Regions from separate parts of the Arthrobacter sp. TJ-266 genome, predicted to be linked through region 3. Evidence: riboswitches for the same ligand, from Rfam matches in the RefSeq annotation. Region 3 holds a riboswitch; each other region holds the start of a gene.
The links. Region 3 has a riboswitch for cyclic di-GMP ahead of AC4D12_RS00700 (glycoside hydrolase family 26 protein). Riboswitches for the same ligand answer to the same signal wherever they lie in the genome.
Positions count from the first base shown of each region.

Region 1: it holds a riboswitch for cyclic di-GMP, as region 3 does, so the genes downstream of both, AC4D12_RS01565 (response regulator transcription factor) here and AC4D12_RS00700 (glycoside hydrolase family 26 protein) in region 3, are expected to answer to the same signal.
Region 2: it holds a riboswitch for cyclic di-GMP, as region 3 does, so the genes downstream of both, AC4D12_RS13150 (LamG domain-containing protein) here and AC4D12_RS00700 (glycoside hydrolase family 26 protein) in region 3, are expected to answer to the same signal.

Region 1 is NZ_JBZCNC010000001.1:286,811-296,882, forward strand. Features, by position in the region: gene AC4D12_RS01545 (MMPL family transporter) at 1-1,662, shown strand, start outside; gene AC4D12_RS01550 (hypothetical protein) at 1,818-2,291, shown strand; gene AC4D12_RS01555 (hypothetical protein) at 2,393-2,911, shown strand; gene AC4D12_RS01560 (hypothetical protein) at 3,040-3,480, shown strand; gene AC4D12_RS01565 (response regulator transcription factor) at 3,491-4,294, opposite strand; cyclic di-GMP riboswitch class I at 4,432-4,506, opposite strand; gene AC4D12_RS01570 (ArgP/LysG family DNA-binding transcriptional regulator) at 4,580-5,473, opposite strand; gene AC4D12_RS01575 (LysE/ArgO family amino acid transporter) at 5,543-6,148, shown strand; gene AC4D12_RS01580 (hypothetical protein) at 6,164-6,388, opposite strand; gene AC4D12_RS01585 (DUF2252 domain-containing protein) at 6,447-7,760, shown strand; gene dnaK (molecular chaperone DnaK) at 7,899-9,770, shown strand; gene AC4D12_RS01595 (nucleotide exchange factor GrpE) at 9,773-10,072, shown strand, end outside.
Region 2 is NZ_JBZCNC010000004.1:306,287-316,358, reverse strand. Features, by position in the region: gene AC4D12_RS13155 (glycosyltransferase) at 1-838, opposite strand, end outside; cyclic di-GMP riboswitch class I at 1,164-1,238, shown strand; gene AC4D12_RS13150 (LamG domain-containing protein) at 1,255-2,547, shown strand; gene AC4D12_RS13145 (DUF1643 domain-containing protein) at 2,651-3,139, opposite strand; gene AC4D12_RS13140 (NADPH-dependent F420 reductase) at 3,257-4,006, opposite strand; gene AC4D12_RS13135 (response regulator) at 4,054-4,821, opposite strand; gene AC4D12_RS13130 (ATP-binding protein) at 4,818-6,407, opposite strand; gene AC4D12_RS13125 (Bug family tripartite tricarboxylate transporter substrate binding protein) at 6,600-7,607, shown strand; gene AC4D12_RS13120 (tripartite tricarboxylate transporter TctB family protein) at 7,611-8,153, shown strand; gene AC4D12_RS13115 (tripartite tricarboxylate transporter permease) at 8,146-9,759, shown strand; gene AC4D12_RS13110 (universal stress protein) at 9,756-10,072, shown strand, end outside.
Region 3 is NZ_JBZCNC010000001.1:121,835-131,906, forward strand. Features, by position in the region: gene AC4D12_RS00680 (DNA-formamidopyrimidine glycosylase family protein) at 125-1,015, shown strand; gene AC4D12_RS00685 (hypothetical protein) at 1,381-3,180, shown strand; gene AC4D12_RS00690 (DUF4265 domain-containing protein) at 3,648-4,127, shown strand; gene AC4D12_RS00695 (DUF1883 domain-containing protein) at 4,376-5,152, shown strand; gene AC4D12_RS00700 (glycoside hydrolase family 26 protein) at 5,434-6,699, opposite strand; cyclic di-GMP riboswitch class I at 6,714-6,788, opposite strand; gene AC4D12_RS00705 (peroxiredoxin-like family protein) at 7,090-7,761, shown strand; gene AC4D12_RS00710 (ROK family transcriptional regulator) at 7,806-9,020, opposite strand; gene AC4D12_RS00715 (SGNH/GDSL hydrolase family protein) at 9,098-9,691, opposite strand; gene AC4D12_RS00720 (GNAT family N-acetyltransferase) at 10,012-10,072, shown strand, end outside.

The DNA.
Region 1 (10,072 bases), 160 kb from region 3:
GTGGCCGCCTTCGGCGGCATCGACGGGATCCTGCTCGCCGTCGCCCTCGGCGCCGTGTTCCTCATCCTCCTCGCGGTCTACCGCTCCCTCGTGCTGCCCTTCCTCGTGCTGCTGACCTCCGTGTTCGCGCTGGCCACCTCGATCCTGCTCGTCTTCGGATTCGCGAAGCTCGGGTGGATCCAGCTCAGCGGGCAGAGCCAGGGCATCCTGTCCATCCTGGTGATCGGCGCCGCCACCGATTACTCGCTCCTGCTCGTGGCGCGCTTCCGTGAGGCGCTGACCGAGCACCGCACCACGTGGGAGGCCATCCGGGTGGCCTACCGCGGCTCGTTCGAGCCCATCCTCGCCTCCGGCGCCACGGTGATCCTCGGCCTGCTCTGCCTGCTCTTCTCGGACCTGAACTCGAACAAGAGCCTCGGGCCCATCGCCGCGATCGGCATCGTCTTCTCGCTCGCCGCTGCTCTCACGCTGCTCCCGGCCTTCCTGGTGCTCTTCGGCAGGGCGGCGTTCTGGCCGCTCCGCCCGCGCTTCGATGCAGAGCGGGCCACCGTGGCGGCACCGCACCACGGCAGGCACGTGGCCCTCGACGGCCCCACGGCGGTCAGCGCGGAGACGGGCCTGGAGAGGCTGAAGGGTGTCTGGCGGCGCGTGGCCCTGCTGGTGGCGCGACGTCCGCGCGCGGTGTGGCTGGCCTCGCTGCTCATCCTGGTGGCGGGCGCACTCGGGCTCACCCAGCTGCAGGCCAACGGGGTGCCGCAGTCGGCCCTGATCCTCACGCCCTCGAACGCCGTGGACGGTCAGGACGCCCTGGCCCGTCACTTCGACGCCGGCTCGGGCAGCCCGGTGTACGTCGTGGCCCCCGAGGCGGAGCAGGAGGCTGCGCTCGACGTCGTCGCGGGGCAGGCGGGCATCTCCGACGCCATGGTCACGGCTGATCCCACCGGTGCCGCCGTCGTCGAGGACGGCCGCGTGCTCATCAGCGGCACGCTCGAGTACCAGGCCGATTCGGACCGCGCCGAGGACGTGGTGCGCGAGCTGCGGACAGCGCTCGACGACGCCGGGACGGACGCGCTCGTGGGAGGCGTCACGGCGGTGGCGATCGACACGAACGACACCGCGCTCGCGGACCTCGTGAAGATCATTCCGATCGTGCTGCTCGTGATCCTGCTGGTCCTGATCGTGCTGCTGCGTTCCGTCCTCGCCCCGGTGCTGCTCGTGGCGAGCGTCGCGCTGTCCAATGCGACGGCGCTCGGCGTCTCGGCGCTGGTGTTCAACGGCATCTTCGGCTTCGAGGGCGCCGACGCCTCGGTCCCGCTGTTCGCGTTCGTCTTCCTCGTGGCGCTCGGCGTGGACTACAACATCTTCCTCATGACCCGCGTCCGCGAGGAGTCGCTGCGCATCGGCACCCGGCCGGGGGTCCTGCGTGGGCTCGGCGTGACAGGAGGTGTCATCACGTCGGCGGGCGTCGTCCTCGCCGCCACCTTCGCTGCCCTCGGGGTCATCCCCATCCTGTTCCTCGCGCAGATCGCCTTCGTGGTCGCGTTCGGCGTGCTGCTGGACACGGTGCTGGTGCGTTCCCTGCTCATCCCGGCCCTCGCCTACGACCTCGGTCCGACGATCTGGTGGCCGTCGGCGCTCGGACGGGTACCGTCACCACGGTGACATCGGCCTTCCCTCCGGTGTCCTTGCCCGGAGGTGGACATGGGCACCTCTCTCCACGGACACCACCCGGCGCCCGCCATAGCCTGTGGTGAGATCCTCGCCGGTGTCGAGGGCAGGGCAATGAGCCAGGCCACGAGCAGAGGAGTGGGGGACGCATGACCGCCAGAGGCATGATCGGCGCGAATCTGGAGCAGCTGGAGCAGCTCGCGGTCCTCATGGGCACCTCCGGCTCGGGCACGGGGGATGTCGTCACGTGGGGGATGACCCTGGTGGGGGAGCCGAGCATTGCCGGTGCCACGAGCTACCCCGAGGTCTATCCGCTGAGCGGCTCCGAGGAGACACCGGGACCCGAGACGGTCTTCGGCCGGGACAACCCACTGCAGGGCAGCGTGGACTGGACCACAGGACTTCCCGACGGGAACATCGCCAACCAGGAAGACAGGTGGAAGTTGATCGTGGAGGACACGTTGCCGGGCTACCAGGAGCTGCTGCAGAACGACCCGGAGGAGGCGCGGCGCATCATCGCTTCCGACTTCGGCGACCGGCTCGAGGCCAACCGGCCCTCCAACACCATCCCCGACCTCACGCAGAGGATCATCGATGGCTTCGGTGTGGAGGTGAACCAGTGACGCGTGCGACCCTCCGGCGGACCGTCGCTGGCATCGTGATGTGCGCGGCGCTTGCGCTCACCGCGTGTTCGTCATCAGGCAGCAACGAAGGAGCACAGGCCATGGAACTGACAAAGGCGGGATCCTCGCGATTCGACGAGGGAGGTGTCGAGGCGATCAAGGATGCGCGGTCCGCCACGTTGAACCTCACATCGGGCGCCCTGACGAAGTCCGACATCGGTCTCGCCGATGACGCCTTCATTCCCATGGTGACGGTGGACGAAACCACTCCGCTCGAGGTCACGGTGAGGATGCCGGAGGGCGAGGTGGTGCTCGAGACGCCCATGCTGAAGCTCTTCGACGCCTCGGGTGGTGCGGCCGTGGACACCATCACCCTGTTCCGGGTCTTCGATGAGCCCGACGAGCTGGTCGCCGAGGTGGTGGCCTCCGTGGACACCTACGGGGTGCAGGCGGAGGCGGTGGACCAGTGGGTGTCCGACGACGAATCCGGCCTGTACGCCTCGCACGACAAGGCTTTGCCGGTCGGGACGAAGCTCGGTTCCGGCGTCCAGATCAGCGTCAACTGGCAGGACGGGGATCCCCGTCAGGTCCTCGAATACACGATCACTCCCGGGGAGTGAGAGCTGGACCTCTTCCGATCCGCAGGAGATGGGGGAGGCGCGGTGAGGTCGAGGGCATCATCCTCAGGCTTTGCGCAAGAACCTGTGGATACCGGTACTGGGCACTCAGCCGTGGCTACCCTGAGGGGGTGTCCACGCATCCCACTCCGCAGCCTCGCGGCTTCCAGCAGGACGACGGCGCGGCCTCCCCCGACGACGCCGTTCCAGGAGCGGACGCGCCCTCGATGGTCCTGGATCCGCGGGTACTGCGGGAGATGCGGCAGGACTTCTCGGACACAGCTGTGGTATCCCGCTTCGCGAGGGATTTCTCCACGAGCCTCGGCGACAAGCTCGACCGCCTGGACCTGCGACTGCGCGATGGTGACACGACCGGCGCGAGGGACGCCGTCATCAGTCTCAGCATCTCGGCCGACATGATCGGGGCGGGCCGGCTGGGTGATGCCGCACGGGCCGCGCGCACCACCCTCGCCGCGGACGCGTCTGCCGGCTCCGACGTGATGGAGGTGCTCCGCGCCTGCGCCGCGGACACCCTGCGGCAGCTCGAGCTGACCTATCCCGGATCGGTCTGACGGTTCCGGCTCAGGGCGAGCGACTCGGCATGATCCTGAAGCCGACGCCGCGGACCGTGGTGATCAGGTCCGGGTCACCCTCGCTGCGCGAGAGCTTCTGGCGGAGGTTCGCGATGTGCACCTCGATGGCTCGCTCGTCCGTCCGGCTCACGAAGTTGTAGCCGCGGTACTCCTTGCCGCGAGACACCCGGACCAGATCCTCCTTGGTCCGCACGGCGCCCTTGCTGTTCAGCAGCTCGTGCAGCAGGTTGAACTCGGTCTTCGTGAGGGGCAGTTCCTTGCCTGCGCACTCCACCGTGCGGGTACCGCCGTCCACCACCAGGTTCCCATGGCGCAGGACGTCCGCGGGTGGGCCGCCGCCGGTTCCGGACGGCGGGATGACGACGGCGTCGGGTGAGGGCGGCTCGAGGCGCAGTGCCACGTCGCTGACACGAGGCCGGCGCAGCAGGGCGTCGATCCGCGCCCGCAATTCGCGGGGTCGGAAGGGCTTGAGTACGTAGTCGTCAGCCCCGGCCTGCAGGGCAGTGAGGATGTCCGTCTCCTCGTCGCGCGCCGTCAGCACCACCACGTAGCAGTCGGTCGTGGCGCGGATGCGGCGCAGCACCTCGTAGCCGTCGATGTCCGGGAGGCCTATGTCCAGCGTCACGACCGTGGGTTGTTCGGCGCGGACGGCGTCCACGCCCTCACGCCCGGTGGTGGCCCCGGACACCTGGAAGCCGCCCTGCTCGAGGATGGCGCACACAAGATTGCGGATATCGAGATCGTCCTCGATCACCACGGCCGCGCGGCGGTCGCTGACCGGGGCGCTATTCATACTGGGCCGATGTTCGTGGAGTGCGCGGTGAGGCCTTCGCGGTCACCACGTGTGCCGGGCAACGGCCGAGGCCATCGGCTACCGGTCGGGATGCATCGGAATGTCGTCTCCGGAACATGCTTCGTGACCCTGTTCTCTTCGGCGGCCCGGCTGACCCCGAGGGTCCCGTGGCTTTGCGTCCCTGCCTCGCACCAGGTTTGCCTTTGTCGACGGGCGTGCGCCCGCTCGACCATGGTAGCAACGCCGACCGACACTTCCGAGAGGTCGCCCGGGTCCGGGGCGAGGTCATGACGGGGTCTCCTGCCGTCGAAGAACACCCGCAGCCCGGCGCACCGCGTCGCTGACCGCGCCGAGCGCCCGGGATCCACGCCTCCACTGCTGCCAGTGGAGCAGGACGTCCACGTGAGCGCCGGGGTCGAAGGTGACGAGACCGGCCGCACCCTCCCTCAGTTCCAGTTCCGCCATGAGCCCCCAGCCCATGCCGAGCCTGATCGCCTCCGCGAACTCCTGGGCGGCCGGCACGTAGTGACGCGGTGGCGCCAGGACGCCGGGGGAGCGGCTGCGGAGGTAGCGGTCCTGGAGGTCGTCCTTGCGGTCGAACACGATCACCGGCGCGGCGGCGAGCTCGTCCGGCGTGGCGCCGGCGCTGAACCAGGTCCGCCGGAACTCGCGCGTGCACACCGGTACGTACCTCATGACGCCCAGCGGTTGTGCGCTGCACCCCTGGACCGCAGTGGCCACCGAGGTGATCGCGGCCGATGCCGCGCCGCTGCGCAGGAGCTCGAGGGAGTACTCCTGGTCCTCGCGCAGCACCTCGATCTGCAGGTTCCCCGCCACGGGGGCGAGGGCGGGCAGCACCCAGGTGTGGAGGGAGTCGCCGTTCACCACGATGGTGATGTGCTGCCGCTCCTGCTCGCCGGTCGCCGCGAGCTCCAGGGCGAGATCGGCCGCGAGAAGATCCAGCTGGCGGGCGAAGCGCACGACGGCGAGCCCGGCCTCCGTGGGCCGGAGAGGTCGTGTGCGCGATACGACCGGGCGCCCGACGGACAGCTCGAGAGCCCGGATGCGCTGGCTCACGGCCGACGGCGTGATGGCGAGCGCCTCGGCCGCGGCCTCGAAGCTGCCGCCGGTCACGATGGCAGCGAGAGCACGCGCCTGAGCGGCGTCGACGTCCTTCATGAGCACTTCTTACCATGCTGTAGAAGGATTAGCTGGTCTACACCGGGCGTCACGCCCTACGTTCGAGGCATGATCACCACCGTCGCCACCGGGCTCGCCGCCGGCCTCACCCTCATCATCGCGATCGGCTCGCAGAATGCCTTCGTGCTGAGGCAGGGCCTACGGCGCTCGCACGTGGCCCTCGTCGTCACCGTCTGCGCCGTCTCGGACCTGCTGCTGATCGGCCTCGGCGTCGGCGGACTCGGGGTGATCATCGAGCGCGCGCCGGTGCTGATCGACGTCGTGCGGTGGACCGGGGCCCTCTTCCTCACGGGGTACGCGGTCCTCGCGGCACGGCGCGCGGTGCAGGGGGAGGCGCTCGACGCCGAGGGCGGCACGCGGGCCACGTCGTGGCAGGCCGCACTCGGGACGTCCCTGGCCCTGACCTGGCTCAATCCGCACGTGTACCTCGACACCGTGCTGCTGCTCGGCTCCCTCGCGAGCACGCACGGCACCGACGGCAGGTGGTGGTTCGCCGCCGGCGCCGGGCTGGGCTCCGTGCTGTGGTTCACCGGTCTCGGGGTGGGCGCCCGCTACCTCGCCCCGCTCTTCCGGCGACCGTCGGCGTGGCGCGTGCTCGACGCCCTGATCGCCGTCGTCATGCTGGCGCTCGCCGTGATGCTCGTCCTCGGGTGACCGCTCCCTCCCCGTTCACCGCTCGAGGTTGGCGCGTTCCTCGATCCAGTCCGTGGCGGCGTCGGACAGGTGGACGCCGTCCGGTCCACGCTCGCCCATCCACCAGGTCTCGGAGGCGATCAGGCCGCCCGCCCGGCTGATGTCGGCCACCACCTCTGGCGAGAGCGGCTCGCCGTTGTGCGCGATCAGCCAGTCACGCGTCTGCGGCATCACGAGCATCCACCACTGGTCCAGGTCCATCCGGGAAGTATCGCATCACCGCCGCCGGCCGCACAGGTTGCGCGCGTACCGTGGGCGCATGGACGCCAGCACCGTACGTCAGCAGCTCATCGTCAGCACGCTCGTCGAGGCCCACCAGGACCTGATGGTGGCGGATCCACTCGCCTTCCGCGCCCGGTTCCGCAAGATGGCCGCTGATCCGTACGCGTTCTACCGCGGCAGCGCCGCCCTCTTCTACACGGACATGGCGGAGCTCGACGACGCCTGGGCGGACGAGCGGACCGCCCGGGTCTGGATCCACGGCGATCTGCACGCGGAGAACTTCGGCACCTACATGAGCAACGAGGGTCGGCTCATCTTCGACGTGAACGATTTCGACGAGGCCTACGTGGGCCACTTCTCCTGGGACCTCCGCCGCCTCGTCGCATCCCTGACGCTGCTGTGCTGGCAGAAGGCGCTGCCGTCGCAGTCCGTCCGTGCACTCGCACGCACCTACCTCGAGGCCTACCTCGGCCGCGTGGCGGACTACGTCGAGGACGAGCAATCGGCCTTCGCCTTCGGGCTCGAGAACACCGAGGGCACCATCCACCGGGTCCTGCAGCAGGCCCGCTCGGCGCGGCGGACACGCCTGCTCGACGCACTCACGGTGATCGTGGACGACGAGCGGCAGTTCCGTGACGACGGCTCCATCCGGATGCTGGACGACGCCGAGTACGCGGAGGTGGCGGAGGCCTTCGCGCGCTACCTGGAGACGATCCCGGACGGTGACAGGTCCCGACGGCGCGTGTACTACCGCGTCAAGGGCATCGTGGGGAAGAAGGGGTTCGGCATCGGCAGCGCCGGGCTGCCCGCCTACAACGTCCTGATCGAGGGCTTCGACGAGGCACAGGAGAACGACATCATCCTGACCCTCAAGCAGTCGGCCATCGCGGCGCCCAGCCGGATCGTCGACGACGAGCGCGTCCGGGGTTTCTTCGAGGACGACGGGCACCGGGCCGTGATCAGTCAGCGATCACTGCAGCCGCACACCGATCCCTTCCTCGGCCACACCACCCTTCGCGGGGTCTCCTTCGTGGTGTCCGAACTCTCGCCCTACAAGCGCGACCTCTCCTGGGACGACCTCACCGAACCGGACCAGATGGCCCCGGTGCTCGAGGCGCTGGGGCAGGCGACGGCGAAGATCCACTGCTCCACCGACGAGGACAGCGACCACGACCTCGTGCCCTTCCGGACCGAGACGGCCATCCTCGCCGTCGTCGGCTCGGCGACCGAGGCGTTCATCGAGGACATCGTCACCTTCGGTGAGTCCTACGCGGAGCGGGTGCGGGAGGATCACGCCCTCTTCGTCGACGCCTTCCGGGAAGGGCTGATCACCGCCGTGCCTGCTGCCTGAGCTGTCAACCTGAGTCGGGTCGACTCAACTCGGTTTGGTCCTACCGACCCGCGGGACTACAGTTGAGTGCAGAACGCTCAATCCACGCGCCCGGCGGATGAGCGCCTCGCAAATCCCGGGCAGTCGAAAGGAACTTGCATGTCACGTGCAGTAGGTATTGACCTCGGAACCACCAACTCGGTCGTCTCGGTCCTCGAAGGTGGCGAGCCCACCGTCATCGCGAACGCCGAGGGCGCCCGCACCACGCCGTCGATCGTCGCCTTCTCCAAGTCCGGCGAGGTCCTGGTCGGCGAGATCGCCAAGCGCCAGGCCGTCAACAACATCGACCGCACCATCGCCTCCGTCAAGCGCCACATGGGCACCGACTGGAACGTCGACGTCGACGGGAAGAAGTACACCGCGCAGGAGATCTCCGCGCGGACGCTCCAGAAGCTGAAGACCGACGCGGAGAGCTACCTCGGCGAGAAGGTCACCGACGCCGTCATCACCGTTCCGGCGTACTTCAACGACGCCGAGCGCCAGGCCACCAAGGAGGCCGGTGAGATCGCGGGCCTCAAGGTGCTGCGCATCGTCAACGAGCCCACCGCGGCCGCCCTCGCCTACGGCCTCGACAAGGGCAAGGAGGACGAGCTGATCCTCGTGTTCGACCTCGGCGGCGGAACGTTCGACGTCTCGCTCCTCGAGGTCGGCAAGGACGAGGACGCGTTCTCGACCATCCAGGTGCGGTCCACCGCCGGCGACAACCGCCTCGGCGGCGACGACTGGGACCAGCGCGTGGTCGACTACCTGCTCTCGCAGGCCAAGGCCAAGGGTGCGGACCTGTCGAAGGACAAGATCGCCCTGCAGCGCCTCAAGGAAGCTGCCGAGCAGGCCAAGAAGGAACTCTCCTCGGCCACCTCCACGAACATCTCGCTCCAGTACCTCTCCGTCACGGCGGACGGGCCCGTGCACCTCGACGAGCACCTCTCGCGCGCCAAGTTCCAGGACCTGACGAAGGACCTGCTGGACCGCACCAAGAAGCCGTTCAACGACGTCATCTCCGAGGCTGGCATCAAGGTCGCTGACATCGACCACATCGTCCTCGTGGGCGGATCCACGCGTATGCCCGCCGTCGTCGAGCTCGTCCGTGAGCTCGCGGGCGGCAAGGAGCCCAACAAGGGCGTCAACCCGGACGAGGTCGTGGCCGTCGGCGCCGCACTGCAGGCCGGTGTGCTGAAGGGCGAGCGCAAGGACGTGCTCCTGATCGACGTCACGCCCCTCTCCCTCGGCATCGAGACCAAGGGCGGCATGATGACCAAGCTCATCGAGCGCAACACGGCCATCCCGACCAAGCGCAGCGAGACCTTCACCACGGCGGACGACAACCAGCCGTCCGTGGCCATTCAGGTCTTCCAGGGCGAGCGCGACTTCACCCGCGACAACAAGCCGCTGGGTACGTTCGAGCTGACCGGCATCGCCCCGGCCCCCCGCGGCGTGCCGCAGGTCGAGGTCACCTTCGACATCGATGCCAACGGGATCGTGCACGTGTCCGCGAAGGACAAGGGCACCGGCACCGAGCAGTCGATGACCATCACCGGTGGTTCGTCCCTCTCCAAGGAGGACATCGACCGCATGGTGCGCGAGGCCGAGGAGCACGCCGCCGAGGACAAGAAGCGCCGCGAGGCCGCCGACACCCGCAACGGTGCCGAGCAGCTCGCCTACTCGGTGGACAAGCTCATCGCCGACAACTCGGACAAGCTGCCCGAGGAGGTCCGCACGGAGGTCCAGGCCGACGTCGACGCCCTCAAGAAGGCGCTCGAGGGCCAGGACAACGACGACGAGGTGAAGACCGCGTTCGACAAGCTGCAGGCATCGCAGTCCAAGCTCGGCGAGGCCATCTACGCCTCCGCGCAGCAGGACGCCTCGCAGGCCGGTGGCGCCCCCGCTGATGACCAGTCCGCCTCCGCGAGCGCCGACGAGGACATCGTCGACGCCGAGGTGGTCGACGACGACACCAACGAGAAGAAGTAGCCATGCCGCACCACGGAAACGACGAAGAGCACCAGGCGGAACCGGTGAACTTCCGCGACAACCGGAAGATCGATCCCGAGACCGGTGAGGTCCGTGGGCAGCAGGACGACGCCGGTGAGCCGACTGCGGGGGATCCCGCGGCCGGCGGCCCGGCCGCTCCCGCGGCCGACGCGTCGCAGGGAGACGCCCTGGCCCAGGCCGAGGCGATCCTCAACGAGGCCGGCGGCGAGAGCAACCCGGCGGTGGACGTGGTCGCGGAACTCCGCAACGATCTGCTCCGGCTGCAGGCCGAGTACGTGAAC
Region 2 (10,072 bases), on a different contig from region 3:
GCCCCTTCTTCGCCTTCGCGATGACCTTGTCCGAGGTCTTCAGGGCCTTGTGCAGGGCCAGTTCGATCTCCGTGACGTAGCGCGTGACGCCGAGCTGCATGAGGGCCTCGCGGCGGATGATGGCGTTGGAACCGCAGAAGAAGGCCGCGTTCCAGCCGTCCTTGCCCTGCTGGATGGGACCGTAGAACAGGGGCGCCTGGCTGCCGAGCGGGTCCGAGTCCGGCACGTTCACGAAGACCTGCGGGGTCTGCACGAGGGACATCTTCTCGTTCGTGAAGTACCCGAGCGTCCTGTGCAGGATCTCCGGATCGGGGATCTGGTCGGCATCGAGGATCACGAGGAACTCGCCGTCCGTGGACATCAGGGCATTGTTCAGGTTGCCCGCCTTCGCGTGCCGCGGCATGTCCTTCCAGTCCGCCGAACGCGTGATCCAGCCGATCCCCTCGGCGTCCGCCGCTTCTCGGACCTCCGCCCGGTTGCCGTCGTCGAGGATCCAGGTGCGGTGCGGGTAGCGGATGGCCTTCGCCGCACGCGCCGTGGTCAGGACGAGGTCCAGGGGCTCGTTGTACGTGGTGATGAAAACGTCCACCGTGAGGCCCTCCGGCGCCTCGGGCGGCGTGCGCTTCTTCAGCTTCCAGACCGTGAAGCCGAACAGCAGCGAGTCGATGAGCGAGTAGGTCTCCGCGAGGACCAGGGGTATGGCGATCCACCATGCATCCCAGTTGATCGAGTAGAGCCAGCGCCACACGATGTAGTTCAGCCCGAGGACGGTGGTCACGAGCACCACGGCGCGGATCAGCAGCCTGCGTCCGCCGGAGTCCTCCTGGTGCGGGTTCATCTCTGCGGCCGTGGACCCCGATGATTCGGTACTCATGATGCGGGACTCCCGTTCCTACCTGTGCGCCTGGCACTGCTTCGGTGCCGGCCGGACGCCGGACCGGTAGCGCTGGGCCGCCCATCCGGTGTCAGGGGCCGCGAATACTGGAACAAAGGTACCTGAGTGTCCGGACGGGTCCCATACGGGATAGGCCGGGTTGACCCACTGCGTCAATCCTGAGGCATTGCTGAGCGAATCCGCCGGGTGGGGGCGGCGGATCGGCGGGAGGATGGAAGGGCCGGAGGCCCTGTGGTCGAGGACCGACGGCGGCGCTCGGGCAACCGCTCAGCGAGAAGGGCAAAGCCGGTGCGAACCGGTGACGCAAAGCCACGGAACCCTCGAGGTCCGCCGGGCTACCGAACGAGAAGGTCTCCGCCATGCTTCCTTTTCCCGTACGTCGTCGTGCCCGCCAGGCAGTCACCGTCGAGACCCGCCCACAGCACCGGCGTCGGAACGCGGCGTCCTTCATCGGGGCCGTGACCGCAGCGCTGATGCTGGCGGTCGCCGTCCCGGCACCCGCGACCGCCGCCGACACCACCCCGATGGCGGCCAACCCCGGCCCGGTGGGCGACTTCGCCTGGAAGGGCTTCAACTGGGAGAAGCGGTGGTGGAGTGGCGCACCGAACTACAACAAGCTCTTCGACCCGGCCAACGTCAGCAGCCCCGACGCGAACGGCCATGTGACCATGACCCTCTCCAACCCCACGGGCAAGGCGGCGATCGGGGCGGAGTTCAACACCACGCGGCACGGCTTCGGGTACGGCACCTACAGCACCACCATCGAGAAGGACCTCACCACGCTGCAGAAGGAAGTGGTGTGGGGGTGCCTCTTCACCTACGACCCCGCCGTGGCCCCCGGCTACAACGAGATGGACCTCTGCGAGGCCAGTTCCTGGGGCGGAGGGAGCAACTACAACCAGGTGTGGCCGGTGACGCAGGGCCACGGCTTCTGGTTCGACGCCACCAAGCCCCCCGGAGTGGGCAACAACACCGCAATCTTCGGTGTCACCAACCACCCAATCCTCACCCACCGCCTGGTGTGGGAGCCGAACAAGCTCACCTTCGAGACCTTCGCGGGGGAGGGCTACGCCGGGCCGCTGCTCAAGCGCACGGTGTTGGAGGGCGAGAACGTCCCCGAGCCCGCTCGCGAGACCATCCACTTCAACCTCTGGGTGACCGACGGCGGCGGAGGCACTCCTGCGGCGGTCATGCCGGAGAAGGTGGTGGTGAGGGACTTCTCCTTCGTGCCGGCACCGGCGCCTGCCCCTGCTCCGGTTCCGGCGCCTGCCCCTGCTCCGATTCCGGCACCTGCCCCTGCTCCGGCACCTGCCCCTGCTCCGGTTCCCGCTCCGGTTCCCGCTCCGGTTCCCGCTCCGGTTCCCGCACCCGCTCCCGCTCCCGCACCCGCTCCCGCTCCCGCACCCGCTCCGGCGCCTGCCCCGGTACCCTCCATCAAGCTCGCTGTGGCGAGCGCCAAGGTGCGCGGCGGGATCATCACGGCGCTGGCATGGTCGGGGACGAAGGCGACGACGGTGACCCTCGTGACGAACGGTGTCAGGACCACCATCCCCAATACGGGCCGCTACTCGACGACGACGACGAGGGCGTCCGTCAGCTACCAGATCTGCGAGGGGACACGCTGCTCGCCGATCGTCCTCGGCGGGAAGTAGACCCCGCGGCGGGAGGCCCGTCCGACGGGGGACTCAGCCCGGCGGCTCGGACCGGCTCACCAAGGGTAGGAAGACCGAACCTGTCGACGGACAGCCGGTACCATCACGGCGTCCACGTGGTCAGTACGGCATCTCGTCGAAGATAGAGCGGATGCCCAGGGTGACCGTCCTTCGTTCTCCCCCAGCACTTCAGCGCGATGCCGTGGGACGCGACACGTGCATGGACGACTGTGGCTCGGTCCCGGGCGAAGGTGTCGGCTCCCCATGCTGCGACCATGAAGTCGTCCGCGACCTCGCGCATGCACTGATCGAGGATCTGGTCATTGCGCGGGCCGACGGGGTCTACATGAGTGCGTAAGCCTCGAGGGTCGGTGGAGCGGAGCGCGAAGAGGTTGACCACGCGGAGCCCGTCGAGTCCGAGCGATCGGGCGTAACTGATGCAGCGCCGGATGGTGGGGTCGTCACCGAGCCCGTCAGCGACGGAGGGGTTCAACATGACGAGGTGCAGGATGTTCCGTGATGCCTCGTCGTCGCCCCAGTGACGGTCGAGGGTGTATCGATACTCGCCGTCGATGTGGGCTCCACGTCTCATGGTGCTACCTCGTCTTCTGATCACTGGGCCTCGCCGGCAACGATAGTGCCGTCCGCCGTCCGCCGTCCGCCGAGCGCGGAGAGTGAGCCGCACGGATCCGGCCGATGCACTGGCTGCCTACATGTCCGCGTAGCGGGCAGCCCGCCCGAGCGCCTCGCGCAGGCCGTCGGCGTCGAGCTGCGGCCCGTAGGCGGGGGTGTCGCGCTGGAAGCGCCACCCCTCCGCGAGGGCACCGGCGTCGACGGTGTCGAAGCCGAACTCGTCGAGGAGCTCGGTCACGGCCTGCTTGGCGTCTGAGTCGTCACCGGCGATGGGCAGGGCGCGACGGCCCGGTGTCCCGGTAGGTGTGCCGTCCGTGGTCAGCTGCGCGAAGTGGATGCCGTTGAACACCTTCACCACAAAGGACCCGGGGAGGTGGCGCTGCAGCAGTTCGCTCGTGGTGGTCGTCTCGTCGTCGAGTTCGGCGATGTGCCCGTCGCGCTCCGGGTAGTAGTTGCACGTGTCGATGACGAGCTTGCCCGCCAGCGGCTCGGCGGGGACGGCATCGATGCTCCTGAGCGGGATGGTGACCACGACGACGTCGCCCCCGGTGGCCGCCTCCTCCACCGTGCCGGCGCGTGCACTGTCACCGAGTTCGGCCACGAGCTCCTGCAGCGACTCCGGGCGGCGGGAGTTGCTCATGATCACGCGGTAGCCGCGGGCGACGGCGAGGCGCGCGAGCTGCCCGCCGATGTTGCCCGAGCCGATGAACCCGATGGTGCTGCGGACGCCACGTGGCTGCACGGACGTGTCCGCCGCCGTCCGCGTGTGCCCTGTCGGTGTGGGCGTCGTGTCCGGGGCTGTGTTCGGGGCTGTGTTCTCGGTCATGCAGGGACAACAGCGTGTGCGCGGTGTTATTCCTCAGGAGTCAGGTCTCAGCGGGCGCCCGCGTCCGTCCACACGTAGAACTTCTCCGGCCGCCCCGCGGACCCGTACTGCGGGACGATCCGCGCCTGGCCCCGCGCTACGAGGAACTCCAGGTACCGGCGGGCACTGACGCGCGCCATACCGAGGCGCTCGGCCACCTCGGAGGCGGAGGTCCCGCCGCCGTGCGCACGGACGTCCAGCATCACGGCGTCGAGCGTGGGGGCGGAGAGGCCCTTGGGCGGCAGGAGCGCGGCGGTGCCCGTCGCAGTCCCCGACGCGCTTCCCGGCCCGGCGCCCGGAGTCGCGCCCGTGCGGAGCAGCTGGTCGATCCGCCCCTGGTCGAGGGCGGAGGCTCCGGCGGCCGCGTGGTCGTCGAGATCGCGGCGGTAGGCGACGTAGTGGTCCAGCCGCTCGTTGAGCACGGCCGCGTTGAACGGCTTCACGAGGTAGTGCAGCACGCCGCCGGCCACGGCGGCACGGACGGTGTCGAGTTCGCGGGCGGCCGTGATCGCGATGACGTCGACGGGGTCACCGGGGCGGTTGCGGAGGGCCCGCAGCACGTCGATGCCCGTCATGTCCGGCAGGTGGATGTCCAGCAGCACCAGCCGGGGCCTCAGGGTCTCGGCCAGCTCCAGGGCACGGGCGCCGGTGTGCGCGGCCCCGACGACGTCGAACGCGCCGTGCGCGAGCAGGAAGCCGGTGTGGATCCCCGCCACCTCGTGGTCGTCGTCGACCACGAGCGTGGGGATCAGCGGAACGGTGGCGGGGAGGGTCATGGCACCTGCAGCCCGGCGCGCGCCTCGACGTGGGACGGTGAGAGCCAGACGGTGAACTCGGCCCCGCCGAGGTCGGCGTCGTCCACCACCACGTGCCCCGAGCGGCGCCGGGCGATGCGGTCCACCAGCGCCAGGCCGAAGCCGCGCGTCCCGGTCCGGCCGCCGTCCTTCGTGGAGTACCCGGAGGAGAAGATGCCGTCGAGGTCCGCCGGGGCGACGCCGGGGCCGTTGTCGGCAACGGTGATGCGGACGGAGCCAGGCTCGGTGGCCACGTGCACCGAGACCTGGCCGTCGCCGCGCCCGCTCGCCGTCACGGCTTCCAGCGCGTTGTCGATCAGGATGCCGAGGACGGTCACGACGTCGGTGGTGCCGTCCGGTGCGAGGGTCGAGGAGTCGTCGATGGTGAGGTCGATGCCCTTCTCCGCCGCGATGGTGCTCTTCGTCATGAGGAGACTCGCGGCGTCCGGGTCCTGGATGCCGGGAGCGATGCTCCCGGCGACGAGTGACCCGCCGTGGCCGGAGCGCGAGATGAAGTCGACCGCCTGCCCGGTCCTGCCGAGCTCGAGCAGCCCGGAGATGGTGTGCATGCGGTTCGCGAACTCGTGCGCCTGGGCGCGGAGCGCCTGGGTGACGTCGCGTTCGCCGTCGAGGTCAATGAGCAGCTGGTAGAGCTCGGTGCGGTCACGGAGGATCATCACGCGGCCCACCCGCGTGCCGTCCACCAGGGCGTCCGAGGTGCGTGCGAGGAGCACGCGCTCGCCGGAGAGCACGGTCTCGTCGGTGTCCGCCGGATCGGTGAGCAGCCGCGCGAGGGCGGGCTCCATGACGTCCTCGGCCGGGCGGCCGGTGGCGGCGTCGTCGAGGCCCAGCAGCCGCTTCGCCTCGTCGTTGAGCAGTGCTATCCGGTGGTGCGCATCGACGGCCACCACCCCTTCGCTGATGCCGTGGATCATGGCATCGCGTGTCTCGAGGAGGGTGGCGATCTGCTCGGGTTCGAGGCGGTAGATCCGCAGCCAGACCAGGCGCGAGATCCAGCTGGCACCCGCCGAGCCCACCAGCGCGGCGACGATCAGCCAGATGAGCAGGCGGGGGAGGTCCTCGTAGAGGTCGGCGGCGAGTTCGGATTCGAGGACACCCACGGACGCCGTGCCGATGACGCCGCCGTCGCTGTTGCGGATGGGGACCTTCGCGCGCCACGACTTGCCCAGCGTCCCGGTCTGGGTGCCCACGAAGGTGTCACCGGAGAGCGGCACGGACGGATCCGTGGACACGAGCTCCCCGATCAGGTCCGGGTTCGGGTGCGAGTAGCGGATGCCCTCGTCATCGGTGACGACGACGTACGTCACGCCGGTGGACTGCCGGATGAGGTCCGCGATGGGCTGGATGGTGGCGCTCGGGTCGGTCTCGTCGAAGGCCTCGACCACCGAGGGCAGCTGGGCGACGGACTGCGCGACGCCCAGCATCCGGTCCTGGTACTGCTCGCGGATCTGCAGGCGCTGCATGGTGACGGCGGTGCCGCCTGCCACCGCGACGATGACGAGGACGATGGCGAGCTGCAGGAAGAACAGCTGCGATCGAAGCGACATCGTCCTGATCATCCGTCCAGTGTGACATGGGGCACTGCCGGGGCGGGCGGTGACCACAAAGACCACTACGAGCACTACGACCGCATGCTTTACCCCCGCTCAGCCACCTTCCTACCCTGGGCACAGCAGTGGTGATCCGCATCACACACGTTCCCGCTCCCACCGAGCGCCCAATCTCAAGGAAGAGATCCCATGACCACCTCCCGCATCACGACGCGCCGTTCGGCGATCACGTCCCTCGCCCTCGTCTCCGCCCTCGCGCTCTCGGCCTGCAGCTCCATGACCCAGAGCACCACCGCCGGCGGCGACGACGGCGCCATCGAGCGCCTCAACATCGTGGTCCCCGCCGATCCCGGCGGAGGGTGGGACCAGACCGGCCGTGCCATGGAGACGGACCTCACCGAGAACGACCTCGTGGGCAACGCGCAGGTGGTCAATGTCGGTGGTGCCGGGGGTACCAACGGCCTCGCGCAGCTCGCCACGGAGACGGACCCCAACACGCTCATGGTCATGGGCTACGTCATGGTGGGTGCGGTCGAGACCAACAACGCCGCCAACCGCATCGAGGACACCACGCCGATCGCCCGCCTCACCGAGGAGCCCCTCGTGATCGTGGTGCCGGCCGAGTCGCCCTACCAGACGCTGCAGGACCTCCTCGACGACGTCGAGGCCAAGGGCCAGGGCGTCTCCATCACGGGCGGATCGGCAGGAGGCGCGGACCACATCCTCGCGGGGTCCGTGCTCAAGGAAGCCGGCATCTCCTCCGACAAGCTGAACTACATCCCCTACTCCGGCGGCGGCGAGTCCCTCGCGGCACTGCTCGGCAACAAGGTCAACGCGGGCATCTCCGGTGTCGGCGAGTACGCCGAGCAGGTCGAGGCAGGCACGCTGCGCGCGCTCGCGGTGTCCGGTGAGGAAGCCGCACCGCAGCTGCCCGAAACCCCCACCCTCACCGAGGAGGGCGTGGATCTCGTGCTCACCAACTGGCGCGGTGTGGTGGCTCCCGGGAACATCGACGACGCCCAGGCGGAGAAGCTCACGCAGCTCGTCACGGACCTGCACGGCACCGACACCTGGAAGGCCACGCTCGAGGAGAACAACTGGAGCGACGCCTTCCTGACCGGCGAGGAGTTCGAGACCTTCCTCAACGAGGACATCACCGAGGTCAAGGCCACGCTCACCGACATCGGTCTGCTCTAGCCCATGAGCACCTCCGTCCAGAACGCGCCCGGGAGCAGCACGGCTGCTGCTCCCGGCCCTGCGGTGGGTGAGCTCGTCTTCGCGCTCATCATCGTGAGCATCGGCGTCGTCGGGTTCGTCGCCGGCGCCGGGATCCAGACCCCGCCCTCCGCGAGCGACATCGGCCCTCGTGCCTGGCCGTTCGCCGTCTCGGCCCTGCTGGTCGTCGTCGGCGCCGGGCTGGTCCTCCAGGTGCTGCGCGGCAAGCGCGGCGCCCCCGACGAGGGGGAGGACGTGGACCTCGAGGCCGGCACCGACTGGCTCACGGTCGGCAAGCTCGCCGGCTTCGTGCTGCTCCACGCCTTCCTGATCGTGCCGCTCGGCTGGCCCGTCGCGGCAGCCATCCTGTTCTTCGGCGCCGCGTGGTCGCTCGGGGCCCGCCCCTGGTGGCGGAACCTCGTGACCGCCGTCGTGCTCGCGCTCGTGCTGCAGTTCGTGTTCGCCGGACTGCTCGGCGTCTCCCTGCCCGCCGGCCTGCTCTCCGGGATCGAGGTGTTCGGTGGATAACTTCATGCTCCTCATGGACGGCTTCGCCACGGCGATGCAGCCCATGTACCTGCTTTTCGCGCTCGGCGGCGTGCTCGTCGGCACCGCCGTGGGCGTGCTGCCCGGCATCGGCCCCGCCATGACCGTGGCCCTGCTCATGCCCATCACCTACAGCCTCGAGCCGACGGCGGCGATCATCGTCTTCGCGGGCATCTACTACGGCGGTATGTACGGCGGATCGACGACGTCCATCCTCCTCAACACCCCCGGGGAGTCCTCCTCGATCGTCACGGCGCTCGAGGGCAACAAGATGGCGAAGGCCGGCAGGGGAGCGGCGGCCCTGGCGACGGCGGCGGTCGGTTCCTTCGTGGCCGGCACCATCGCCACCGTGCTGCTGAGCTTCGTGGCCCCGTACGTCGCCGCCTTCGCGGTGCAGATCGGCCCGGTCGAGTACGTGGCCCTGATGGTGGTGGCCTTCCTGACGGTCGGCGCGCTGCTCGGCTCGTCGGTGCTCCGGGGCCTCGCCTCGCTGGGCCTCGGCCTGTTCATCGCGCTCGTCGGCTTCGACGCCCTGACCGCGCAGCAGCGCTACACCTTCGGCAGCCCGTTCCTGGCGGACGGGATCGACGTCGTCCTCGTGGCAGTGGCGCTCTTCGCCGTCGGCGAGGCCCTGTACGTCGCGTCGCGCCTGCGGCACGGCCCGATCAAGATCATCCCCGTGACGGGCGGCTGGACGAGCTGGCTCCGCAAGGACGATCTCCGCCGCTCGTGGCGGCCCTGGCTCCGCGGCACCCTGATCGGCTTCCCGGTCGGGACCATCCCCGCCGGCGGCGCCGACGTCGCGACGTTCCTCTCCTACGCCTCCGAGCGCAAGCTCGCCAAGGGCGAGAACAAGAAGGAGTTCGGCAAGGGCGCCATTGAGGGCGTGGCCGGTCCGGAGGCCGCGAACAACGCGGCCGCCGCGGGCGTGCTCGTGCCGCTGCTGACGCTCGGCATCCCGACGACGGCGACCGCCGCGATGATGCTCGTCGCGTTCCAGCGCTACCAGATCCCGGTGGGGCCTCAGCTGTTCGAGTCCAACAGCACGCTCGTGTGGGCGCTCATCGCGAGCCTGTACGTGGGCAACCTGATGCTGCTGGTGCTCAACCTCCCGCTGGTGGGCATCTGGGTCAAGATCCTCCAGATCCCGAGGCCCTATCTCTACTCGGGCATCCTGGTGTTCGCCGTCCTCGGCGCGTTCTCGGTGAACTTCACGCCGATCGACGTGATCATCCTCCTGATCGTGGGGATCCTCGGCTTCTTCATGCGGCGCTACGGCTACCCGATCGCCCCCATGGTGGTGGGCCTGATCCTCGGGCCGATCTTCGAGAGCCAGCTGCGGCGATCGCTCGCCATCTCGCAGGGTGACCCGGTGGCGCTCATCCAGTCGCCGGTGGCCGCGGTCATCTACGTGGCGCTGATCGTCATCTTCGCGCTCTCGTTCCTGCTCAAGCGGCGCCAGCGCCAGTTCGAGGCCATGGTGGCGGCGAACACCGATGCCGCCGACGTCGTTCGCGGGTCGGACGTGCCCGCTGTGGCGACCGACACCACCGCCACCGACACCACCTGGAAGGACACCGACCGATGAGCACCATCGTGGTGGGATTCGTCCCCAATCCGCTCGGCGAGGCGACCGTCGCGGCGGCCATCGAGGAGGCTCGCCTCCGGCAGGCCGATCTCGTGGTCATCAACACCGCCCGTGCCGACCGGCTGGTCAACCCGGCCTACGCCGACGACGCCGATGTGGCTCGCCTCGACGCCATGCTGGGCGGTGCAGGCGTGCCCTACGCCATCCGCCACAGCCTCTCGGAGGCGACGGCGGCGGAGGAGCTGGTCGACGTCGCCGCCGAGGTGGGGGCCGAGCTGATCGTGATCGGCCTGCGGCACCGCACGCCCGTGGG
Region 3 (10,072 bases):
TGTACAACGGGGGCTCGAATGGATAGCGGGGCGGGTGGATGCGGCCTACGAAGGTGTCGGTGGCGACGGCTAGCGTGAGTCGTACACGGTGTGAACGCGTAGCTGCAGGAGACAGGGAGGTCGGATGCCCGAGGGGGACAGCGTCTACCGGCTCGCGCGCAGGATGCGCGCCGGCCTCGACGGGCGCCTCCTCAGCCGGGGTGATCTCCGGGTGGCCGCTCACGCCACCGACACCCTCGACGGCATGCGGGTACTCGAGCACGTGACGCACGGCAAGCACCTGCTCATGCGCCTCGACTCCGGGCTCACGCTCCACACCCACCTCCTGATGCAGGGCTCGTGGACCATCACCGCGCCCGGCAAACGGCTACCTCGCACGCTGCTGCCGGACGTCCGCGTACTCCTCGCCACCGAGGGCGGCCCCACGGCCTACGGCGTGGACCTCCCCGTCGTGGATCTCGTCCCCACGAAGGCCGAGGACGACGTCGTGGGGCACCTCGGCCCCGATCCACTGCGGGACGACTGGGACGCGCCGGAGGCCGTGCGCCGGTTGGCCGGGGACCCCGTACGCCGCATCGCCGCCGCCCTCCTGGACCAGCGGAATGTCGCGGGGTTCGGCAACCTGTGGGCCAACGAGCTGTGCTTCCTCCGCGGCGTGCATCCGGACACCATGGTCGCCGAGGTGGACCTCCACGCCCTCGTGACCCTGGGCGCCCGCTGCCTGCGTTTCTCCGCGACGCACCGCTCGGCTTACCAGGTGACCACGGGCAACACGCGCAAGGGTGAGCAGCACTGGGTCGCCGGCAGGGCAGGGAAGCCATGCCTCCGCTGCGGCGCCACGGTCGCGGTCCGCGCGGAGGTGCCCAACGATCCCGGCCGTCGTCGGACCTGGTGGTGTCCACGCTGCCAGCCCCTGAGCGGGGCGAGCGCGGAGAACGCCGCGGCGGAGTCCCCCTTCGTCGCCGTGCTCCCGACCGGAGCCGGTGCCAGGCCGCGTTCGAGGTGCCACTACTGATCGTCGTCAACCTCTTGACCGACGTCTGTTGAAGTCGCTTCCTACGTCATTGCTGCAGGTGAAGCTGCCTGACCCCCTCATGCCGACCGGACGCCGATCCCTCAACAAACATCCAGTCTCACTCGCGCTGAAGGCTAAAGACCGGGGCAGGGAATGGCCGGTATGACGAATATCCCGGCAAGTACCCGGGACCAAGCTAAGAAGTGCTACCTCTGAGGCACAATAGAAGCTTGCCGTGCGACCTTCGGGGTAATGAGCGGCTTCTCCACATATTCCGAAGGAACTATAAGGGTGGAGCAGCCAGTAGTCGGATCAAGCCGATGGCGTCATCGTCGGGTCTTGTCTGAAACTAACGGGGGACACGCATGGAGGTTGAAGAGCGGGCTGAACGAGCCGCAGCGGTTAATCGGATTTCAGCCGCCGTCCGGGCTAGTGCACGAGACGGCGACAAAGGCGCACTGGAACTTGAGCACGCACTCGTCCTCCTTGACGAGCTGGATCTCCGGGTACTCCGCGAAATCGAGCGTGAACTTGGTAACGAGAGCAGCGTCATCACTCATCCCGGCATCGGCCGCAACAGCCCGGGAATCGCGGCGTTCCTGGGCCAACGATACGCAGCATCTATCGGGAAATCGCAGTATTCACTGACGACAGCTGTTACGAGAATCAGAGCCGACATATTGGATCTTCTGGTGTTCCGCGACATAGAACGCGCCCACGGGGGCACTATGTTCACCCGGGTCGTTCAGAGCGTCAAGAAGGCGCTTGACCTTCCGGAGCACGGCAGCCTCGCAGAAACCGGATGCGCCAGATATGGGGCATCCAACATCTTTCTGCTGCTCGATGTGGCGGCGTCCTTTGCCACAGTGCAGTTCGAACGGACTTCTGTGGTTCTTGCCGGTGTCCGAGGGCCGGAGGGGATGGACCTCTACGCCGACGCACTCGACAATTGCCATTTCATGACAACCAGCTTTGCGCGGTACCTGCTCAAGTCACAGCCCGGACCTGGGAAGCTTTCTACGGCGGGTTCCCGGGGTCGGCTGGAGCGTTTCGGGATCTCGCCTACAAAGATCGATTACGAACGGCTCCTCCTCGAGCTGGAGAAGTTGCGGGCACTGTTACCGGAATTGAGCAGCGCCTACTCGTCCTGGGGGGCGGAAAGCAGCGGTAAAGTTCCGCTTCCCCCGGACGAAGCAGGCCGCGACGATACAGCACGGATGAAGTTCCAGGTACTGCGGCGGAACGGTGAGCCGCGTACCGCCGGCGAAGCGAACGAGCAACGCCTGGTCCGCCGAACCTGGACGTTTCGCCTCCGTGAGAAGAGGGCAACTTTCGCCGCCGCCTGTGCGAGCGTCGCGATGCTGGGGTACTGGCTGTTCCTCCAGATAGCGGCCCAGGATCTGTCGGTCCGGCTCCTTCTGCTAGAAGCCGTGCTGGGCGCACTTCTCGCTGCGACAATGTGTTCTTTCCTTGACGCTCGTGAAAATGGCTTCTTCCAGACTGCCGCAGAGCTTAATCACTACACCGTGCTACAGGGCCGGCGCGACGCCACGTTCCTGGCTGCCTTGCAGAAGGTCCGGCCGGAGGTCGCCGGGCTGAAGCAAGCCGGTCTCCCACGGCTTTTCACGGTCATGGCTGAACGCGACGGCGTTACTTTCCTCGGGCGTGGCCCGAGGCCCAAAGTGGTCGCATCCTTCCACTGGGTGCATGTCGCAAAGTTGACGGCGCCCCGAGGCGCCGCCGGATCACCACCCCGGGTGGCGTTTGTGGTGCGACGCGAAGGAGACGAGGTGGAACTTGGGTTCCCTTTGGAACGCGCAAAAGTGGCTTGGACACAACGCAATTTTCTTGAGAACAAACCGATGGAAGCAGTCCTGGCTTTGCTCCAAGGCCTGCGAACAAACTGGACCCTGCCGCCGTTTGGCGACCGACGCAGCAGCGACGAGTGGGACACCTCCGAGCGGTTCGCACTTCTCCGATCCGGAGTGGTCGGGGGTACCCCGTATGAGCGTGAGGTGCTCGACTGGGAATCCCGGCGGAAAGAGCGCGTAGAGCTGAGTGGAGGGGACGTTCTCCGCAGGACGCAGATGAGACTCGGTGCCGCTATTGCTGCCCTACTGTTCTGCATCGCGGTGCTTGTGCCGTTCTTCTCCGCTCTGCAGTGACCGCAGGGTCACCGCCCGAGATCAATGGTCATCATGTCAGCAGGCGGGGCAATCCCTGATTCCTTACGGGAATTGCAAGCGATTTCATGTCGTTCGTGCGTAGACCGGGTCCGACCGTGCATAGATCACTATACGCGTCATCAAAAATACAACGATCAGCCCGATTGGCATCCCTGTATTGTGGCCGAGAAGCCCAACTACGACGGGCGCGCCAAAACGGTCATAATCGAAAAAACGAAGAAGACTCTTACCGCACGTTTCATCCTGAGTTTCCGCACGAATGCAACTGGGGAAAATTCCTTCACTGGTATGGTCTCTTTCGCTCTAAGAACACGTCCCGATGGATCATCACAGACGATACTTAATTTGTGCCGATCAAGGATCCTGCAGCAGGACACCACTTTCGTAGCGGTTAGTGTCAGCTCACGCCGAGGTACATACAACACCCTTCCCTCGTCACTCACTGGGTGGAAGGGGCCCTGGAGCCGGTACCCGCTGCTGCAGGCCCAACAGAAACAGTCTGGTTCGCTTTGCCTCCTGATCAAGACACGGAGGAAGCGTGGGAGGGACTCCTCGCGCATCCCGAAAGTGACGACGAACTGACAATTGTCGCCGTGCCCATGTACCTCTACGACGTGAATTTCGGGGACCTGGTCAAAGGGATTCGGTCAGCAGAGGGGCCCTACGTCGCGGTAGGTATCGCGCAGAAATCTGGTGCTTCAACATTCCGGGTTCTCATTACCTCGGATCTCCCAAATGCTTGGCACGGCTTATCGTCGGAGCTGGCGGAACAGGGGTGTCTGGTTGACGTCATGTCTCCGAGCCTCATCGCGTTCTCCTGCCCTGCGGATCTCGCTCAGGGAGTTGCTGGTCGGCCGTCGCAGCTTCAGGAGGACGGTTTCCTCGAGTACGAGACTGGCCGCGCCGTCCTACCGGATGACCACTAAAGGATCCTTGACCGATTCTGGTTCAGACGCCGAGGGGCACGTTCAATCATGACAACCCTGATTCGGGCTTCTGGGGATTTGATTGTCGAGATCGTCGGTGAGGTCGGCATCCTCATGTGTTGCAACGCGGGAGCTGCTAAGCCTAATAGGCTCCGAGAAGCCAGCGTGTCCGGGGCGTGTGGTTCGATAAGGTCCTAGCGGGCCAGGGTGAACAATACGGCCACACAAGGTCGGGGAGGTAGGGCGAAATGGCAGGCTTGCCGTTTACGAAGTATCACTGGAACCGCCTCGACAAGGGGGCGACCGTGGTCGTGACACTGACCAAAGCCGCCAATGTGCGCCTGATGGACAGCTCGAACTTCAATTCATACAAGAACGGCAGAGCGCACAAGTTCTTTGGAGGCTTGGTCAAGACCTCTCCCTTCCGGATTACGGTCCCGCGCACAGGAAGCTGGTACTTGACCGTTGACCTGATGGGTTTGAAAGCGGGGAGTGTGCGCTCAACGGTTGCCGTTGAACCCCCGGCGTTACCTGTCGCGAAGTCGGCGTCGCAACAGTCCTTGCAAGGGATCCGACACGAACGTCCGCCCGTTGTTCCGAACGAAGACGGTGAGACGTGGGACGTGTTCATTTCCCACGCGAGTGAAGACAAGTCTTCCGTTGCTGAACCTCTTGCAATTGCGTTGCGAGAACGTGGGCTTAAGGTGTGGCTCGACAAGACCGAGTTGCGGATCGGTGACAGCCTACGCAGAAAGATCGACTACGGACTAGCCCACAGCGCCTTCGGCATCGTCATCCTGTCGAGTTCGTTTTTCGCGAAGGGCTGGCCTCAGTACGAACTCGATGGAATCATCGGGCTCAGCGTCAACGGCGATCAACGCATGCTTCCGATTTGGCACGAAGTATCTCGAGACGAGATCGCAAGGCAGTCCCCTTCTCTTGTGGACAAGATCGCTCGAAACACAGCCACGGACACGATCGCCGAAATCGCGGACGAAATTGCCTCGGTTGTAAACGAGTCTTAGATCCGGATTCCGAGGCGCCCGTAAGCCGGTCGGTCTGCGGCCGTGCAGACGACCTTGAGCATCTGTGCAGGCGACCGTGCGAACTGACAGCTTGACTTACTCACGCCTGATCAGAGCGATTCCCATATGCCCCGCCCGAGAAAAAGCCCGGTGATGGCGCCCTAAACGGGACACCCTCAAGCACGCTAACTACTGTCTCGACCTGATGCGGCAGAAACGACACCTCGTGAGTTTGACGCGCCTGCGGAACGCGCCACCTACAGGAGCGACCTGCACCGGAGTCACCGACGTGCGGCGAGCCCCGCTCTGAAGGCATCGGACGCCGTCGTGGAGCTGTTGATGCGCCAGTCCGCTTCCTTGTCGATGTGGAACCAGACGAGGGCGGCGACGTCCGGCTGGGCGGACAGGTAGCCGAAGAGGCTGCTGATCCACCCTGCCTTCGAGCCGCCGAGCTCGGACGCGGAGGTCTCCGCGATGACGATCGGCTTACCGGGAGCCAGCTGTCGCAGCTGCGCGATGCCCTCGCCGAAGAGTGCCTCCGGCTCCTGCCATGCGCTCCAGGACTGCGAGGTCCCCCAGTTGTAGCCGTCGAGGGCCACGACGTCGACGTACCCGGCGCCCGGGTAGAGGCCGCCGAGGGGGGTCGAACCCCAGTAGGGCACGTTCGGATTCCAGACCCAGCGCACGTTCGAGGCACCCGTGGAGGCCATGACCTCATGGACGTGGCGGTAGGCCGCGACGTAGTCGCCCGCGCCGTTCCCGTTGACACCCTCGGCCCACGGGTACCAGTCGCCGTTCATCTCGTGCGCGAAGCGCAGGTACACGGGCTGGCCCCAGGCGCCGAGTGCCAGGCCCCACTCGCGGATGTGGGCGTCGTAGTCGCCCGCCGTGATGCGGTCGAGCGAGTAGGCGGGCTGGTCGACGCCGCCACCCCAGGCCCAGGGCTCCCACGTCAGGAGGGTCTCCGCGCCACGCGCGCGGACGGCGTCGAGTTCCGCGATGGGGGCCGGCTGCCGGAAGTCCTTGTAGGAGAGCACGATCGAGGGCGCCTCGCCGGCCAGGCGCGCCACCTCGTCGAGTTCGGCTGCGGCCGCAGGGCCGCCGTTGGTGCCGACGCCGAACCGGATGCCCTTCGTAGGGTTCACGGCCGGGTCGACGGGCGATGGGGCCGGTGTAGGCGCCGGCGTGACGGTGTAGGTGGCGCGAGCCGCTACCGTGCCGGCGGTCGCCGTCACCGTGATGGCGCCGGAACCCGCCGGGACCATCGAGGTGCGGAAGGCGCCGGTGGACGTCGTCGTGACGGTGACCGTCGCTGAACCCGCGGTGAGGGTCGTCGTCGCGCGCTTCGGGAAGCCCGCGCCCGTCACGGTCACGGCGGCTCCGGGCGCGCCCGTCGCGCTGCTGAGGCTGATCGTCGCGGCCGCACCGGCGGACGACGGCGTCAGACCGACGAGAAGGAGCACGCTCGTCACCGCGATGATCACGAGGCGGAGGACAGCTGGGCTCGGAAGTGATGCCGGGAACGGGGAGCGAAGGGCGGGAGACATGTGACCTCACTGGTTTCGGTGGCCCGGCTGACCGCGTGGGTCCCGTGGCTTTGCGTCCCCGGCTCACGCCGGGTTTGCCGTTGTCGTCGAGCGCCTGCTCCGGGCTGAAGGATCTGCCGGGGTGTCAGCGGTCTGGTTCTATTCTGCCGCCGGACGAAGCACAGTAGGGCGGACTTCCGCTGAAGTGTGCCAAAGGATCCGCGCAGGTTAAGCGCAGAGGGCTCCTGCTGAGCCGTCGGTTTCCGAACACGTGCCGTGGCGCGGGTGAAGCGGTCCTTTGTTCGCGCATCCCACACCGGGCGCGTGCGAGCCGTTACTGGGAATCGTTGGTGACCTCCGCCACAATGGGTGTGGGTGCGGGCATGTCGATGCCTGCCCTAAGGAGAGCGAATGAAGCGAAGGACGGACTTCACGGCAACGATCGCGTCGCAGGTCGAGAACTTCCTACCCACCTTCAACGCGCGCATCGGCCCCGAGCTCGCGAGGGTGTTCGAGCGCGAGCAGCAGGACCTCCGGCGTGCCGGTGTGCCGAGGGACACGGCGGTGGTCGGTGACAAACTGCCGGACGCCGTGCTGTGCGGCGTGGACGGCTCGTCCGAGCGATTGAGCACGCTGCTCGTCGGTGCCGCCGCCGTGATCGTCTTCTACCGCGGCTCGTGGTGCCCGTTCTGCACCATCGCGCTGAGGACCTACCAGCGGGAGCTGCGACCGGTCGTGGACGCCCTCGGGACGAGGCTCCTCGCGGTCAGCCCGCAGGATCCGCACAGGGCGGCCGCTTCCGCCCGGGCGGAGGGAGTGACGCTCGACCTGTACTGCGACGAGGGAAACGCACTCGCCCGCAGCCTGGGGATCGTCATGACTCCGAGCGAGGAGGCGATGAGCGCACGGGCTGCGCTCGGGATGGACGTGGTGGGTGCTGCGATGGACCGCACCACGACCATCCCGTTCCCCACGGTGCTCGTCAGCGACGCCACCGGCACCATCCGGCTCATGGACGTGCGTGCGGACTACACCACGCGGACCGAGACGTGCGACATCGTGGATGCCCTCATAGCGCTCTGACCCGCTCCGGAGTCGCCGGCCGCGCATCGGGCGTATCAGGTCCCTCAGGCGAAGGAGACCGATCTGAGGCTGCGCGGGGACAGCCTGTCCTGCAGCACCAGGGTCGCGGCGCCGAGCGCCGCGGCGTCGTTCCCGTTGACCGAGAGCCGGACCTCGACCGGATGGATGGCGCGGGCCAGTGCGCGCTCCGCCAGGGCACTGGAGATGATGTCCACATAAAAGCTCCCGGCCGTGGAGAAGGCGCTTCCGGCGAGGACGATGAGTTGGAGATCGAGGAGGTTCACCATGGAGATCACCGCGCTGGCCACGTACTCGGCAGACTCCCGCATGAGGCGGAGCGCCGTCTCGTCGCCGTCGGTCGCTGCCGAACCGATGGCCGCGAAGTCCTCCGAGATCACCCCTGTGAGCGGGAGGTCGAGCGTCCCGGCTACGACGGCAGCGGCTGCCTGCGCCACCACCACTTTCGGGCTCGCGTACAGCTCGAGGCAGCCGATGTTCCCGCACGGGCAGGGCAACCCCCTGGCGTCCACGCTCACATGACCGATCTCCCCGACGTTCGAGCTGACGCCCTGGTAGATGGTGCCGTCCATGACGATCCCGGAGCCGATGCCGGAGCCCATGTACACCGACGCATAGGTGGAGTACCCCTCCGTGGCGCCGAGCCAGTACTCGCCGATCGCCGCGGCGGTCGCGTCGTTGTCGAACTCGCAGTGGAAGCCGGTGGTGGAGGAGAGCGCCCGCCTGATGGGGAAGTCGCTCCAGATCTCCAGGGACGGCGCGTACCGTACGGTGCCGGCCACGCGGTCGAGCGGACCCGGCGCCGCGATGCCGAGCCCGACGATGCTCGACCGTGCCACGCCCGACTCGAGGATGAGCGCGTCGATGTCACGCGTCATACGGCTCACCACGGTCAGGGGGCTGGTGTCTCCCGGGCCCTCGACGCGTCGCCGCGCCATCACGTGCCCGCGGAGGTCGGCCACGATGTACGTGATGTAGTCCTGCCCGATGTGCACGCCGAGGCCGAGGCGCGATGCAGGGTTCAGTTCGAGGAACATCCGGGGTTTTCCGCCGGTCGATTCACCACGGCCGGATTCCACCACGATGTTCTCGGACAGGAGGGTTCTCACGAGCGTGGAGATGGTGGCCTGGGTGAGCCCGGTCTTCTCGGCCAACTCCACCCGGCTGATCGGCCCCCAGGAGCGGATGAGGTCGATGATTCTACCTCGGGAAGACTCGCGGCGGCGGGTCTTTTCGATCACGGTCCATGGTAGCTCAGGGCCTCGGGAAGTTGAAGGCTTAACCTTTTGGGCCGTCGACCTCCGCTCGTCGGCCGCGGTCACCGCTCCACGGCCCTGATCCAGGCGTCGGCGATCTCCTGGTGGCCCAGGGGTGTGGGGTGCACGCCGTCGGCGGCGAGTGCCTCTGCCCCGAGGGTCGCGGCCCTCTCGCGGAGTGTGCGATCCGTCGGCACCACCGTTGCTCCGAACTCGACCGCGAGGCGGTGGACGGCGTCGATCCGGGTCTGCACGTCGGGGCGCCAGGCCTCCTGCCCTGAGTCGATCGGCAGCACGAAGGGCTCCATCAGGACGATGCGCGTGGCGGGTCCCAACGCGCCGAGCAGGCCGCGGTAGCGATCCTCGAACGCCGACGGGTCGGAGTGCTGTCCGCTGTCGAACAGGCGCCAGGTGTCATTGATGCCGATGAGCACGGTGACCAGGTCCGGCTCGAGGGCGACGACATCCTGGTGCCAGCGCTCGCCGAGATCGGCCAGGCGATCCCCGCCGACGCCCGCGTTGCGGACCCGGGCGCCGACCAGCGTCTCGTTGCCGGCGAGGAGACGCACGTAGCCGTGACCCAGCCCTTCGGGATCCTCGCGGCGGCCGCAATCCGTCACGCTGTCACCGGCGAAGACGATGGTTCCCTGCAGCACGGTATGTCCTCTGATCGGTCACTATCTTCAGTAGATGAACTTAGTACCAATGGGCCTTCAGCGATAGGCGGACCTCGATCACCATGCGGCGCCCGCCCCGGTGTGCACGCATTGAAGGGCTTGGTCCCGTGGCCCGAGGCACACCCTGACCGTCCCGTGCCTCACCAAAGCGACAGCCTGCGGACGTCGTCGAGGCCGGTGGCGTGCTCAGTCCCGAGCAGGCGGTGCTGGTCCACCTGCAGGCCGAGCCGGACGGGTGATGCAGGCGGGGGTCCGGATCCTGAAGGATGGAGCTGACACCCGCCGCCGAACGGAGACCCGTGCACCTCACGATCGATCGCACCACGTACGACGCCCCCGACGCCGTGCTCCTCCGGACCG